DNA from 4 places in the Providencia xihuensis genome. Region 4 is predicted to be linked to each of the others. Evidence: predicted binding sites of a transcription regulator. Region 4 holds the regulator's gene; each other region holds the start of a gene.
The links. The regulator PhoB, encoded in region 4, activates phosphate uptake and scavenging genes when phosphate is short. The targets are predictions, from matches to a motif close to CTGTCATAAAACTGNCNNAT.
Positions count from the first base shown of each region.

Region 1 (3,190 bases), 120 kb from region 4:
GATAACGAGCACATTAGCCCTAAACTACAAAGCCTGCTCAATGAACATTATCATCATGGTGATACTAATGCGTTTTGGCAGGAGGTTGCCAAGCAAGGGACGCCGCTTATTGAAGACCTTGCAGGTCGACAAAAACGAGCGACATTTTTATGGCGCGGAGCAAAGTCCAATGCGTATATTTTAGGAGCGCCTTCGGGTAATCATGAAAGAATGGCGCAAATAGAAGGAACGGATATTTGGCACCGTTCCTTCATCATTCCAGCGGATACATTAACTCAATATAAAATTGCCCCTGATATCCCTACCGTACCTGAAGGCGGTTTTGCACAGCGCAAAGCCATTTTAGTCACCGCCCAGGCTGACCCTTACAACTCACAAAGTATCCCTTCTGGCTCAACGGATAAATATAATCGCTTTTCCTTGCTATCACTGGCACCGAATATTCGCCAGTGTCAATTTCCTGCTATTGAAAAAAAACACATTCAAGGGCAGTTAGAAACCTTTACCTTATCTAGCCAAATTTTGAATAATGAGCGGCAAATTACGGTATACCGCCCAAATATTCAGATGAAACAGCCTGCGTTATTGGTACTTTTGGATGGGCAAATCTATCTTCATACTTATCAAATGGCGAAATTTTTTGATAGCTGGATGAACGAGGGCTCTCTCCCACCAATGAATATTGTGTTTGTCGACAGTATTAGCTCTGATAGGCGTGGCGAAGAACTGCCTCCGAACACGCTTTTCCCGCAATTGCTGGTGGATGAATTAATGCCGCAATTGGCGAAAAAAGGTATTGATGCGAAAGCGGAACATACCATTATTGCTGGATCAAGTTTTGGAGGGTTAGGGGCAACGTGGAATGCACTACAACACCCTGAAATATTTGGCAATGTGCTGAGTATGTCAGGGTCTTATTGGTGGGCGCCAAAAGGGGAAGATCCTGAATGGTTAATCAGTGAAATAGAAACGATGCCACCGAAGCCTATTCGCTTTTTCCTCGAAGCAGGCTTATTTGAGCAACGAGGAAGCTGGGGCGGGATCATTCAAAATCATTATCAGTTATTAGAAGTGTTGAAACATAAAGGTTATTTAGTGGATGCCATTGAATTACCCAGCGGGCACGATTATGTTTCTTGGTGCGAAACATTATACGAAGGCACTAAACAACTGTCTTCTCAGTGGTAATAGCGCGTTAATTTCAATAAAAAAGCAGCGGATAATGCGCTGCTTTTTTCACATTTATGACAATCGTCTTCATTTCGCCATAAAAGCGTCATTCAACTGTCATCTGGTTACTTTAGCATGCCTGTCATTATTTGAAGCATACTTCCTCTTTTTTCATTATTGATTGGCAAGGAAAACAGTTATGACTGGTAATTTTATGAAATCCCTTTTAGCTGTCACAGTCAGCACATTAATGTTAGGTAGCACCCTTCCAGCTTATGCAGCGGATAAAAATGATGCAGTTTCAGAAAACCGCGCAGCACAAGGTGATATCACCAAGTTTGGTGGTGCACGTCGCTTAGCGACCGAGCAAACGGATATCATGAAAGCCGCATTACATAATGGCAAAGCAAAAAACGTGATTTTATTTATTGGTGATGGCATGGGTGATTCAGAAATCACCGTTGCACGTAACTATGCAGAAGGGGCTTCTGGATTCTTTAAAGGTATCGATGCATTGCCAATTACAGGGCAATATACGCATTATGCGCTAGATAAAAAGACGCAAAAGCCTGATTACGTCACAGATTCAGCGGCATCCGCTACAGCATGGTCTTCTGGGGTGAAAACCTACAATGGGGCTTTAGGGGTAGACGTCTTTGGTAAAGACCACGAAACATTAATTGAAATCGCTAAACGTAACGGTAAAGCGACAGGTAACGTGACGACCTCTGAGATCCAAGATGCAACGCCAGCGGCGCAATTCTCCCACGTGACGGCACGTAAATGTTACGGCCCAGAAGAAACTTCAGAAAAATGTGGAACCAATGCCCTTGAAAATGGTGGTCGTGGTTCGATTTCTGAACAGTTATTGGTAACCCGTGCGGATGTGACGTTGGGCGGTGGTGCGAAGAGCTTTAAACAAGAAGCGAAAGCGGGTGACTATAAAGGTAAGACGCTTGAGCAACAAGCGATTGAGCGCGGTTATACTATTGTGCGTGATGCGAAGTCGCTGAACGATATAAAACTGGCAAACCAAGACAAACCTCTACTTGGACTATTCCACGATGGCAACATGACAGTCGCGTGGGAAGGGCCAAAGGCGGTGCACTATGGCAACATCAACAATGCTCCGCTGGAGTGTAAGCCGAATCCAAAATTAGATCCAAACGCACCAACGCTAGCGCAAATGACGCAAAAGGCTATTGACCTGTTAGAAGTCAATCCAAATGGTTTCTTCTTACAAGTTGAAAGTGCATCTATCGATAAACAAGATCATAAAGCCAACCCATGCGGCCAAATTGGTGAAACGGTTGCTCTTGACCAAGCGGTTCAAGTGGGCTTAGATTTCGCGAAAAAACATGGTGATACATTAGTTATTGTGACTGCTGACCATTCACATTCAAGCCAAATTATTCCAGAAGGCACGAAATCAACGGGGTTAACTCAAGCGTTGATTACCAAAGACGGCTCTGTGATGGTGGTGAATTACGGTAACTCTGAGGAAGATGATTCACAAGAGCATACTGGTGCTCAGCTGCGTGTTGCGGCTTATGGTCCACACGCTGCGAATGTGATGGGTCTGACTGACCAAACCGATTTGTTCTTTACCATGCGTGATGCAATGGGATTGAAGCAATAAACCAACCCTGTAGTGTAAATTCTCCGCAATATGGATGTTGTGGGGAATTTTTTATTTTATGTTCCCATCTCTTTTGAATATCTTGCTTTTATTTCAACCTTGCCTTAATAGCTTATTGAAATGGTTGAACTTATTTTTTTATCGGTTATCTTGGAAAACAAATTCACCTGATAATAATAAAGAGCGTTTATATTGGCGCTGATAATGAGAATAAGATCATGAGAGAAATCCGCGAATTACAACGAGATGAAATCCCTTCTGTTTGGTCAATCGATCGCACTGAATTAATTGAACACCTTTATTTACACCAAGAGGGCAAACTGGTGCTTTCGAAGCAGCGCTTTGATATGAAAGGCTGGCCAGAAGGCGAGCCCGAGGCTT
Region 1 covers NZ_CP169565.1:665,315-668,504, forward strand. The annotation lists gene ACE2AL_RS02860 (alpha/beta hydrolase-fold protein) at 1-1,188, shown strand, start outside; gene phoA (alkaline phosphatase) at 1,370-2,809, shown strand; gene ACE2AL_RS02870 (GNAT family N-acetyltransferase) at 3,028-3,190, shown strand, end outside.
Region 1: phoA (alkaline phosphatase) is a predicted target of PhoB. The motif match lies at 1,274-1,293, and genes of this name have one in related genera.

Region 2 (3,190 bases), 1.7 Mb from region 4:
CCTGCTTCCATCGCATCTAATGAGCTTTGTGCAGACACAACCACTTGTTTGTATGCATTGATGCTACTGATAGATGAAGAGACGTTATTAAATGATGAACGAACTAACTGAACCACGTTACGGTAAACACTTTCCAGTTGCTCACTCGCACCTTGGAAACCGTATTGTGCTTGTTCAACTTGTGAACTCGTTGCACCACCCGTGTATAAAGGAATGCTTAAGTTTAAGCCAATGCTGTTTTGCCCATTATAACTGTTGCTTGCACCTTTACCTGTTAAGCTATTGTTGTAACCACTACCATGGTTATAGGTATTGGTTACTGCGGTTGATGCATCAAGACTCACCGTTGGCATATGGCCTGTTTCTGCTAAACGGATATTTTCACGAGAAACGTCTTGAGCCAAACGTGCACTTAATAAGCTAAGGTTGCGCTCTTCTGCTTCTTTTAAGATAGCGTTGATGTCGCCCAACTCAGTGGTTTTAAAGCGCTCAATATTTAAAGATGCCAGTTGGTTATAGTATACACCGCTGACTTGACGCAGTTTTTCAATCGCATTTTCTAAGTCGTTACGACCTGCAACTTCTTGTGCGATAACGCTATCGTAGTTTGCACGGGCGTTTTGCACGTCAGTAATCGCCACAAGGCCAACGTTAAAACGTTGAGTAACTTGGTCTAATTGGCGGTAAACCGCTTCTTTATTGGCTTCAATATAAGATAGCGCGTCAATTGCTTTTAAAACGTTAAAGTAAGCAGTTGCGGTATCTAAAATTAATTGTTGCTGGCTAGTCTGGTAAGTGACATCAGAAATCCCAGCCGTTTTTTCTTGAATCGTCAGTTGACGCCATTTCGACATGTCAAAAACAGTTTGCGTTAATTTCAGTGATGCATTTAAACCAGTACTTTCGGTGTTATTCGCATCGCGGTAACCACTACCGTAACTTGCCCCTGCGCCTAAACCTAATTGAGGTAATAATGGGCTGCGAGCTTCATTAATTTTTTCAAAAGCTTGATTACGTTCAGCTAATGATTTTCTTAACTCAGGGTTACTTTCTTTCGATTTTTGGTAAACCTGCAGTAAATCGTCTGCGTAGCTATTGGTACTGAGACCCACAAAACTCATCGCAATTAAAAGGGGAAGCAGTTTCTTCATTTTGATTCCTTGATTAAACAGCAAATTAAGTTGAGCCTGTTGCCTAAAACGTACCATGCCTAATTGAGGCCTTTGATATAAAAATATGCGTTTTAGAGACAATCATAAAAAAACAGACCCTATGTTGCTCTTAGATTTGAATAATGGCGCTTATTGTAGCAGAGGTTCGTTTGAATTCACGGTAGCCTTTTGTGCCATTTTGTCTCAATTTTATTAAACATTACCTCATCTGAGGTTAAAAAACCTTAAAAACAGTTTTAATCCACAATTATTTCCTTAAGATGGAAATCAGTGTGTTTGGAGAATGCAATGACAAATAAAATAGAACAGCCAATTAAATATGGCAAAAATGATGTTGAAATTATATCCAAGCGTAAATTATTTAACGGTTTTTTTCAAATGATGGAATACCGATTTCGCCACAAATTGTTTGCTGGTGGATGGAGTAACGAAATTTGCCGTGAAGTTTTTGAACGTGGTCACGCGGGTGTTGTTTTACCCTATGATCCGCAAACCGATAATGTTGTGCTAATTGAACAAATTCGCTTTCCAGCAATAGAAACCAGCGAAACGCCGTGGTTGCTCGAAGCCGTAGCAGGGATGATTGAAGAAAATGAATCCCCAGAAGAGGTCATTCGCCGTGAAGCAATAGAAGAAGCGGGCCTTGAGATCCGCCATGCGGAAAAAGCGCTCAGCTACCTTTCAAGCCCTGGCGGGACAACAGAGCGCATGCACGTATTTGTTGGCGAAGTCGATAGCACTCAAGCTGAAGGTATCCACGGTTTAGCCTCAGAAAACGAAGATATCAAAGTTCACGTTATTAGCAGAGAAAAGGCATACCAGTGGGTAGAAAATGGCACAATTGATAATGCAGCAACAGTCATTGCCATTCAGTGGCTACAGCTCAACTATCAAAAACTTAATGAAAAATGGATGAAACTATCTTAAAGAACAATTAATCTAGTGAAGTGTGTGCTGATTAGCAGATATTTAACTAATTACTCGTCATACTTCAATTACTCGTCATACTTCAAGCTGCAAGTGTGTTGGCTACACTGCGCAACCCAAGTCACATACTTATGTATGCTCCTTGGGCTTGCTTAGCTTGCCGCCTTCTTGCAACTCGAATTATTTAGAGTAATTCAGTGCATTGATAGGGCGCGTAGTTGTTCAATACGTGTAATAAGTTAGGTTTTACAGCAAGTTGCAAGTGTGTTGGCTGCACTGCGCAACCCAAGTCACATACTTATGTATGCTCCTTGGGCTTGCTTAGCTTGCCGCCTTCTTGCAACTCGAATTATTTAGAGTAATTCAGTGCATTGCTAGGGCGCGTAGTTGTTCAATACGTGTAATAAGTTAGGTTTTACAGCAAGCTGCAAGTGTGTTGGCTACACTGCGCAACCCAAGTCACATACTTATGTATGCTCCTTGGGCTTGCTTAGCTTGCCGCCTTCTTGCAACTCGAATTATTTAGCGTAATTCAGCGTGTTGTTTTAGGGTGTTATGAAAAGAATTCATAAGTTAGATAGGTGAACTGCAAGTGTGTTGAGTTTTTGTATAGTTGTAATGAATAGAATAGATTAGGCATAAACAATATTTATGGAAAAGGAAGACTTTTGGATAGCCAGCTTGAAGTGACTGCAAAGCACTCTAATGTAGTGAGAATTTTACAGGTTACTGATACGCATCTGTTTGCTGATACAGAAAATACCCTTTTAGGTGTAAATACGTATCGAAGCTATCAGGCGGTACTTGATGCTATCGCAGCACAAAATCTCCCAATTGACTTGATCGTTGCGACAGGGGATTTGGTTCAAGACCAATCACCAAAAGCTTATCAACACTTTGCAAAAGGCATCGAACGTATTCCTGCACCTTGTGTTTGGCTCCCTGGAAATCACGATTATCCTCCTGCAATGGTCGAAAGCCTGCGAGTGGCTGGGATTTCGAGTGCGAAGCAAATCTTGATTGGTGACGAGTGGCAAATTCTTATGCTGGACAGCCAATTGCAAGACGTCCCTCACGGAGAGCTTTCTGAG
Region 2 covers NZ_CP169565.1:3,558,429-3,561,618, reverse strand. The annotation lists gene tolC (outer membrane channel protein TolC) at 1-1,151, opposite strand, end outside; gene nudF (ADP-ribose diphosphatase) at 1,461-2,099, shown strand; gene cpdA (3',5'-cyclic-AMP phosphodiesterase) at 2,768-3,190, shown strand, end outside.
Region 2: nudF (ADP-ribose diphosphatase) is a predicted target of PhoB. The motif match lies at 1,351-1,370, and genes of this name have one in related genera.

Region 3 (3,190 bases), 750 kb from region 4:
CAAACCATTCGTCAAGCTCGCCGTCAGTTAACCCCTGAGCAGCAAAAAATTGCGGCTGAACAAGCTAAACTCAATGCGTTGCAGCACCCTAAAATTGCACAAGCAAAAAATATCGCCCTGTTTTTATCGTTTGATGGTGAAATTAATACCCAACCGCTTATTGATGCCTTATGGCAACAAAATAAACAGATTTACTTACCTGTTTTACACCCTTTTAGTGCCCACCATTTGCTATTTCTTCACTATCACCCAGATTCACAGCTAGTGAAAAATCGCTTTAATATTGCGGAGCCGCCATTAGATGTGCGTGATGTTTTACCACCCGAGCAACTTGATGTGATGTTAATTCCGCTAGTGGCCTTTGATAGCCAAGGACAACGCTTAGGAATGGGTGGCGGTTTTTACGATAGAACGTTAGCGAATTGGCAGAAAAGTGGTTTTTACCCCATCGGTCTGGCCCATGATTGCCAACATGTTGAACAGTTGCCTGTTGCTCATTGGGATATTCCATTACCTGAAATTATTACCCCGAAAAAAATATGGCGCTGGTAATCAATACCTGCGCCATCGCATTAGAAATAAAACGGGTTATACGAAATTAGAATAACAGACGTGCACGAATAGTGCCTGGTAAGTCTTTCAGTTTTTGTAACGCTTCATCTGTTTGATTTGGTGTTTGCATCAATACGTCAATAACGACGTAACCAACATTGCCAGATGTCCGCAAATACTGACCCACCACGTTAATGTTACTTTCAGTAAACACTTGGTTAATGCTATTCAAGATACCAGGGCGGTTTTCATGGATATGCAAGAAACGGTTAGTATCTTCAGTATGCACTGGCAGAGAAACTTCTGGGAAGTTAACCGCAGAGAGCGTTGAACCGTTATCTGAGTATTTCGCCAGCTTACTTGCGACTTCTAATCCAATATTTTCTTGCGCTTCTTCTGTAGAGCCCCCGATGTGAGGGGTTAAGATCACATTATCGAATTTAATCAGTTCAGAAATAAATGGATCATTCGGGTCATTATTTGCCGCAGGCTCACTTGGGAATACATCAACTGCTGCACCTGATAAATGCTTACTTTCCAGCGCAGCTGCCAATGCAGGAATATCCACCACAGTACCACGTGACGCATTAATAAAGATTGAACCTGGTTTCATGCGGTCAAACTGTTCTTTAGCAAACATGTTTTTCGTGCTAGCTGTTTCTGGGACATGGAGGCTGACGACATCACTCATATTGAGTAACTCAGTCAAAGAACGCACTTGTGTTGCATTTCCTAAAGGCAATTTATTTTCAATATCATAGAAGAAAACATTCATACCAATACCTTCAGCCAAGATCCCCAGCTGGGTACCGATATGGCCGTATCCAACGATACCAAGACGCTTACCACGTGCTTCAAAACAGCCTTTTGCTTGTTTTTCCCAAATGCCACGGTGTGCTTGCATATTCGCTTCAGGAATACGACGTAACAGCAGTAATAGTTGACCTAATACCATCTCAGCAACGGAACGGGTATTTGAGAATGGTGCATTAAAGACAGGGATACCGCGTTTTGCCGCAGCGTCCAAATCCACTTGGTTGGTTCCGATACAGAAACAACCCACCGCCACTAATTTTTCAGCAGCGGCGAAAATCTCTTCAGATAAATGAGTGCGGGAACGGATACCGACAAAGCGCGCATCTTTGATCGCTTCTTTTAATTCTTCATCAGATAATGCGCTTTTATGGTATTCAATATTGGTATAACCCGCCGCTTTTAGGTTATCAACAGCGCTCTGGTGAACACCTTCTAGCAGTAAAAATTTTATTTTGTCTTTATGCAAAGATACCTTGACCATTTCCCTACCCTATCGTGAACGTTTTAAATTTGTGACAGATGAATTTGCTTGTTTGACTCATGGTTTTGCTCAACATAATTCAAGGCATATCCATACCAGCACATTCATCTACCTTGAAATCTGAAAAGAGTATACCAACATAGCAAAATTCCGCGCAGTATCAATACAACCGTTTGCTTAAGAGGTGCTAAAAAGCGCGAAGAAAAAGAAGTTAAATGGTAGAAAATCAGGAGCAGTAACACAAAATAAGGATTTTTCCTGCACAATACATATTAGTGTGAGATATATCACCAAAATCGCGGAATAATAAAAATAATGAAATAAATTTCAAATTAATGATATTTATAAAACTGGTCAATTGTTTTCCTATCTACCCACTAACTAAATACGTTAATTCCTTTTTTACCTTATAAAAAAGCCAGCAACTAAACAGTTTGCTGGCCTATAAATTAGGTCAATTAATTCACCAAAATAATTAGCGATTATAATTTGATCGTTTTAACACCTTCATCTGTTGTTCCCATCAGGACAACATCAGCACCGCGATTAGCAAATAAACCAACAGTGACAACGCCCGCAATACCATTAATGGTATTTTCTAACGCGACAGGATCAACAATGCTTAAATTGTGAACATCTAAGATCACATTGCCGTTATCAGTGATCACATTTTGACGGTATTCTGGTGTACCGCCCAGTTTAACCAATTCACGTGCCACATAACTACGTGCCATTGGGATAACTTCAACAGGCAGAGGGAACTTACCTAATACATCAACCAGTTTTGATTGGTCAACAATACACACAAAGGTTTTCGCGATCGCAGAAACGATTTTTTCACGTGTTAACGCAGCACCACCGCCCTTGATCATGTTCATATGGTGATCGACTTCATCCGCACCATCAACGTAAACATCTAATGAATCCACTTCATTGCAATCAAAAACAGGAATACCTAATGATTTAAGTTTTTGAGTAGACGCTTCAGAGCTAGAAACAGCGCCTTCAATTTGCCCTTTCATTGTCGCTAAAGCATCAATAAAGTGCGATGCAGTAGACCCTGTACCTACACCGACAATTGTGCCTGGTTTGACGTATTCTAGTGCTGCCCAACCCACCGCTTTTTTTAATTCATCCTGCGTCATGCTCATGCCTTTTGCTATTTAATTGAGACGTAATTGTGAATGAGTATATACCGAACCGAAAATAAGTTGCAGTGTTGTTCGCTGCATTTGTGCGTTACTTCTTGCGATTTGTCGGAAGCTCGCAATAATTGCAGGTGTTATCAATAAAAATATGGCATAGTGCTTAGCAGAATAACAACAAGGAGACTTTTTGATG
Region 3 covers NZ_CP169565.1:1,536,720-1,539,909, reverse strand. The annotation lists gene ACE2AL_RS06730 (5-formyltetrahydrofolate cyclo-ligase) at 1-552, shown strand, start outside; gene serA (phosphoglycerate dehydrogenase) at 599-1,849, opposite strand; gene rpiA (ribose-5-phosphate isomerase RpiA) at 2,332-2,994, opposite strand; gene ACE2AL_RS06715 (LysR family transcriptional regulator ArgP) at 3,188-3,190, shown strand, end outside.
Region 3: serA (phosphoglycerate dehydrogenase) is a predicted target of PhoB. The motif match lies at 1,868-1,887, and genes of this name have one in related genera.

Region 4 (3,190 bases):
GATGATATAGCGCTAAGCAGATGGCATCCAATAAGGTGGTTTTCCCCGCACCCGTTGCGCCTGTGATGGCAAATAGCCCCTGGCTGGCAAACGGCTCTTGCGTAAAGTCGATTTTCCATTCACCTTTGAGAGAATTAATATTTTTGAGGCGTAAGCTTAAGATTTTCATATCAATTACCCTTGCTCTTGGCGTAATGCGTCGTAGGATTGTTGGAAAAGTTGGGTTAGACGCTGTTCACGTTCAGGGTCTTCTAGCGTTTCTTCGCTAAGGCGGCGTAAGAAAACCTCTTCTACTGTAAGTTCATTCAGGGTTTCATTGGCCAACGCAAGGTTTTGCCCTTGTTTTTGCTTTCTCGCACGGCGCAGTAACACGACTTCAACGGGAAGGTTTTGTGTGAGTGCTTCGATGCGTTGTTGAATATCCGCGAGATAATCTTGAGAGGCCACCTCAATATCCAACCAAACTGCATTCTCACCTTGGTAATCTTGCCATACGCTAAGTTGTTGTTCTATTTCTTTTAATGAGCCTTTAATCGTCTGTAAGGGCTGAAAAATAGGGATCGCTAACGGGGTGATTTCGGTTAATTCGCTGCCTGTGAATTCAACTAAACAGACACTTTTTTGTTGGGCGGTTTCATCAAAACTGAGGGCAATAGGGGATCCGCAATAGCGAATATGTTGTTTTCCACCAATCACTTGAGGGCGATGAATATGGCCAAGAGCAATATAATCCGCAGGGGGGAACGCCCCTGAAGGGAAGGCTTCTAATGTGCCAATATAAATATCACGCACGGAATCGGTTAATTCCGCGCCAATGACAGTTAAATGCCCCGTAGCAATAATTGGAATATCCACGCCGAGCATTGCGCGTTGTTCGAGGGCAAATTGGTAGCTGGCTAGGTAATGGTCATGAATAGCGGTTTGTAGCGAAAGCTGTTTTTCTTCAATACTTTGCCCTGCAACACTCAATTGAATATCCCGAGGGCGTAAAAAAGGAATGGCACACACGAGGCCAATGGGTTGCGATTGTTTATTGTGTAGAGTAATAACATTCGGTTCACTGCCAGAGGTGACCACTTGGGTATTGAGGTAGCTTAATAATGCGCTCGATTCATTCAGAACGGAGACGGAATCGTGGTTACCGCTCAAAATAACCAACTGGCACCCCGTTTTTTGCAAGTCCACAATAAATTTATTATATAACTCGCGGGCATAACTAGGTGGTGACCCTGTATCAAAAATGTCCCCTGCTACGATAACGGCATCAACGTGATGAATTTCGACTTGGTTTACTAACCAATCTAAAAAGTGTTGGTGCTCAGGCGCACGGCTTTTGGTAAAAAAGTATTGGCCAAGATGCCAGTCAGAGGTATGAATAATGCGCATGAGCCATCCGTTCCTGTCTTTGATAAAGGGCATAAATTACTGCTATCCAGTATACCTGATCCTATCAAAACCTCGTGTTTTTCTCGTGTTATGGCGGAATTATTTCACTTAGATGACATTTACCCGCTAATATAAGGAGAAATATTTGATTTGCGAATAGACATTCATAATTCTGTCATAAAAGTGACGCATAATGCGTTCACATTAACAATGTCTTCTTATTTACAGGAACAATCATGGCAAGACGCATTCTAGTGGTTGAAGATGAAGCGCCCATCCGAGAAATGGTTTGTTTTGTATTAGAACAGAATGGTTTTCAGCCAATTGAAGCTGATGATTATGACAGCGCAATTGCACAGTTAGTTGATCCTCTCCCTGATTTGGTTTTATTGGATTGGATGATCCCTGGTGGTTCAGGTCTCCAAGTGATTAAACATATGAAGCGCGATAGCGCGACGCGTGATGTTCCCGTGATGATGTTAACAGCACGCGGGGAAGAAGAAGATCGTGTGAAAGGGCTTGAAGTCGGCGCTGATGATTATTTGATTAAGCCGTTTTCCCCGAAAGAGTTAATTGCTCGCGTTAAAGCTATTCTCCGTCGGATCTCTCCGATGTCGACAGAAGATATCATCGAAATGAATGGGTTAACGTTAGACCCAACCTCCCACCGTGTGACGAGTAATGACACCCCGATTGATATGGGGCCAACGGAATATAAGCTTCTGCATTTCTTTATGACTCACCCTGAGCGTGTATACAGCCGTGAGCAGCTCTTGAATTATGTGTGGGGCGCGAATGTTTACGTCGAAGATAGAACGGTGGATGTGCACATTCGGCGTTTAAGAAAAGCGCTAGAAACTGAAGGTCATGATAAAATGGTGCAAACAGTACGCGGTACGGGTTACCGTTTCTCTGTTCGTTATTAACGACAAACTAGGGAGAGACATGCGTGCTTGAACGCTTATCGATTAAACAGCTGGTTTGGGGGCTGTTTTTATTTATCTTGCCAGCGCTGATTTTGTCCATTTTTATCGGGCATTTGCCTTGGCTGTTGGTGGTTTCGTTACTGGCAGCCTTAGTGTGGCATGCATATAACCTGCTAAAACTATCTTATTGGCTTTGGTTGGATAAAAGTATGTTACCACCCGAGGGGCGAGGAGGATGGGAGCCGATATTTTACGGTATATACCAGATGCAGCAGCGTAATCGTAAACGTCGCCGCGAATTAGGGCAGTTGATTAAACGTTTTCGTAGTGGCGCTGAATCCTTACCCGACGCCGTTGTGATGATGACCACTGAAGGCAATATTTTTTGGTGTAATCGCCACGCTCAGGCTTTGTTAGGCTTTCGCTGGCCAGAAGATAATGGCCAACATATTTTCAATTTATTGCGCTACCCTGATTTTAGTCGTTATTTTTCAATCAAAAGCTACGACCAAGCATTAACCATTGAGCTGAATAGTGGGGAAATTGTTGAGTTTCGTATCTTGCCTTATACCGAAGGGCAACTACTGATGGTGGCGCGAGATGTCACTGAAAAACGTCGGTTGGAGAAAGCGCGTAGGGATTTTTTTGCTAACGTTAGCCACGAACTACGTACTCCACTTACCGTTATTCAGGGATATCTTGAGGTAATGGATGACCAGGAAGGTATGCCAGCCGTCAATAAAAAAGCGCTGAATGTGATGCAAGAGCAAGCTCATAGAATGGATAATTTGGTTAAACAGCTTTTGCAGTTATCTCGTATCGAAATTGCACCGCAAATCAACCTTGATGAGCAGGTAAACATTCCAGTAATCCTCAAA
Region 4 covers NZ_CP169565.1:783,287-786,476, forward strand. The annotation lists gene ACE2AL_RS03340 (AAA family ATPase) at 1-169, opposite strand, end outside; gene sbcD (exonuclease subunit SbcD) at 175-1,386, opposite strand; gene phoB (phosphate regulon transcriptional regulator PhoB) at 1,623-2,312, shown strand; gene phoR (phosphate regulon sensor histidine kinase PhoR) at 2,336-3,190, shown strand, end outside.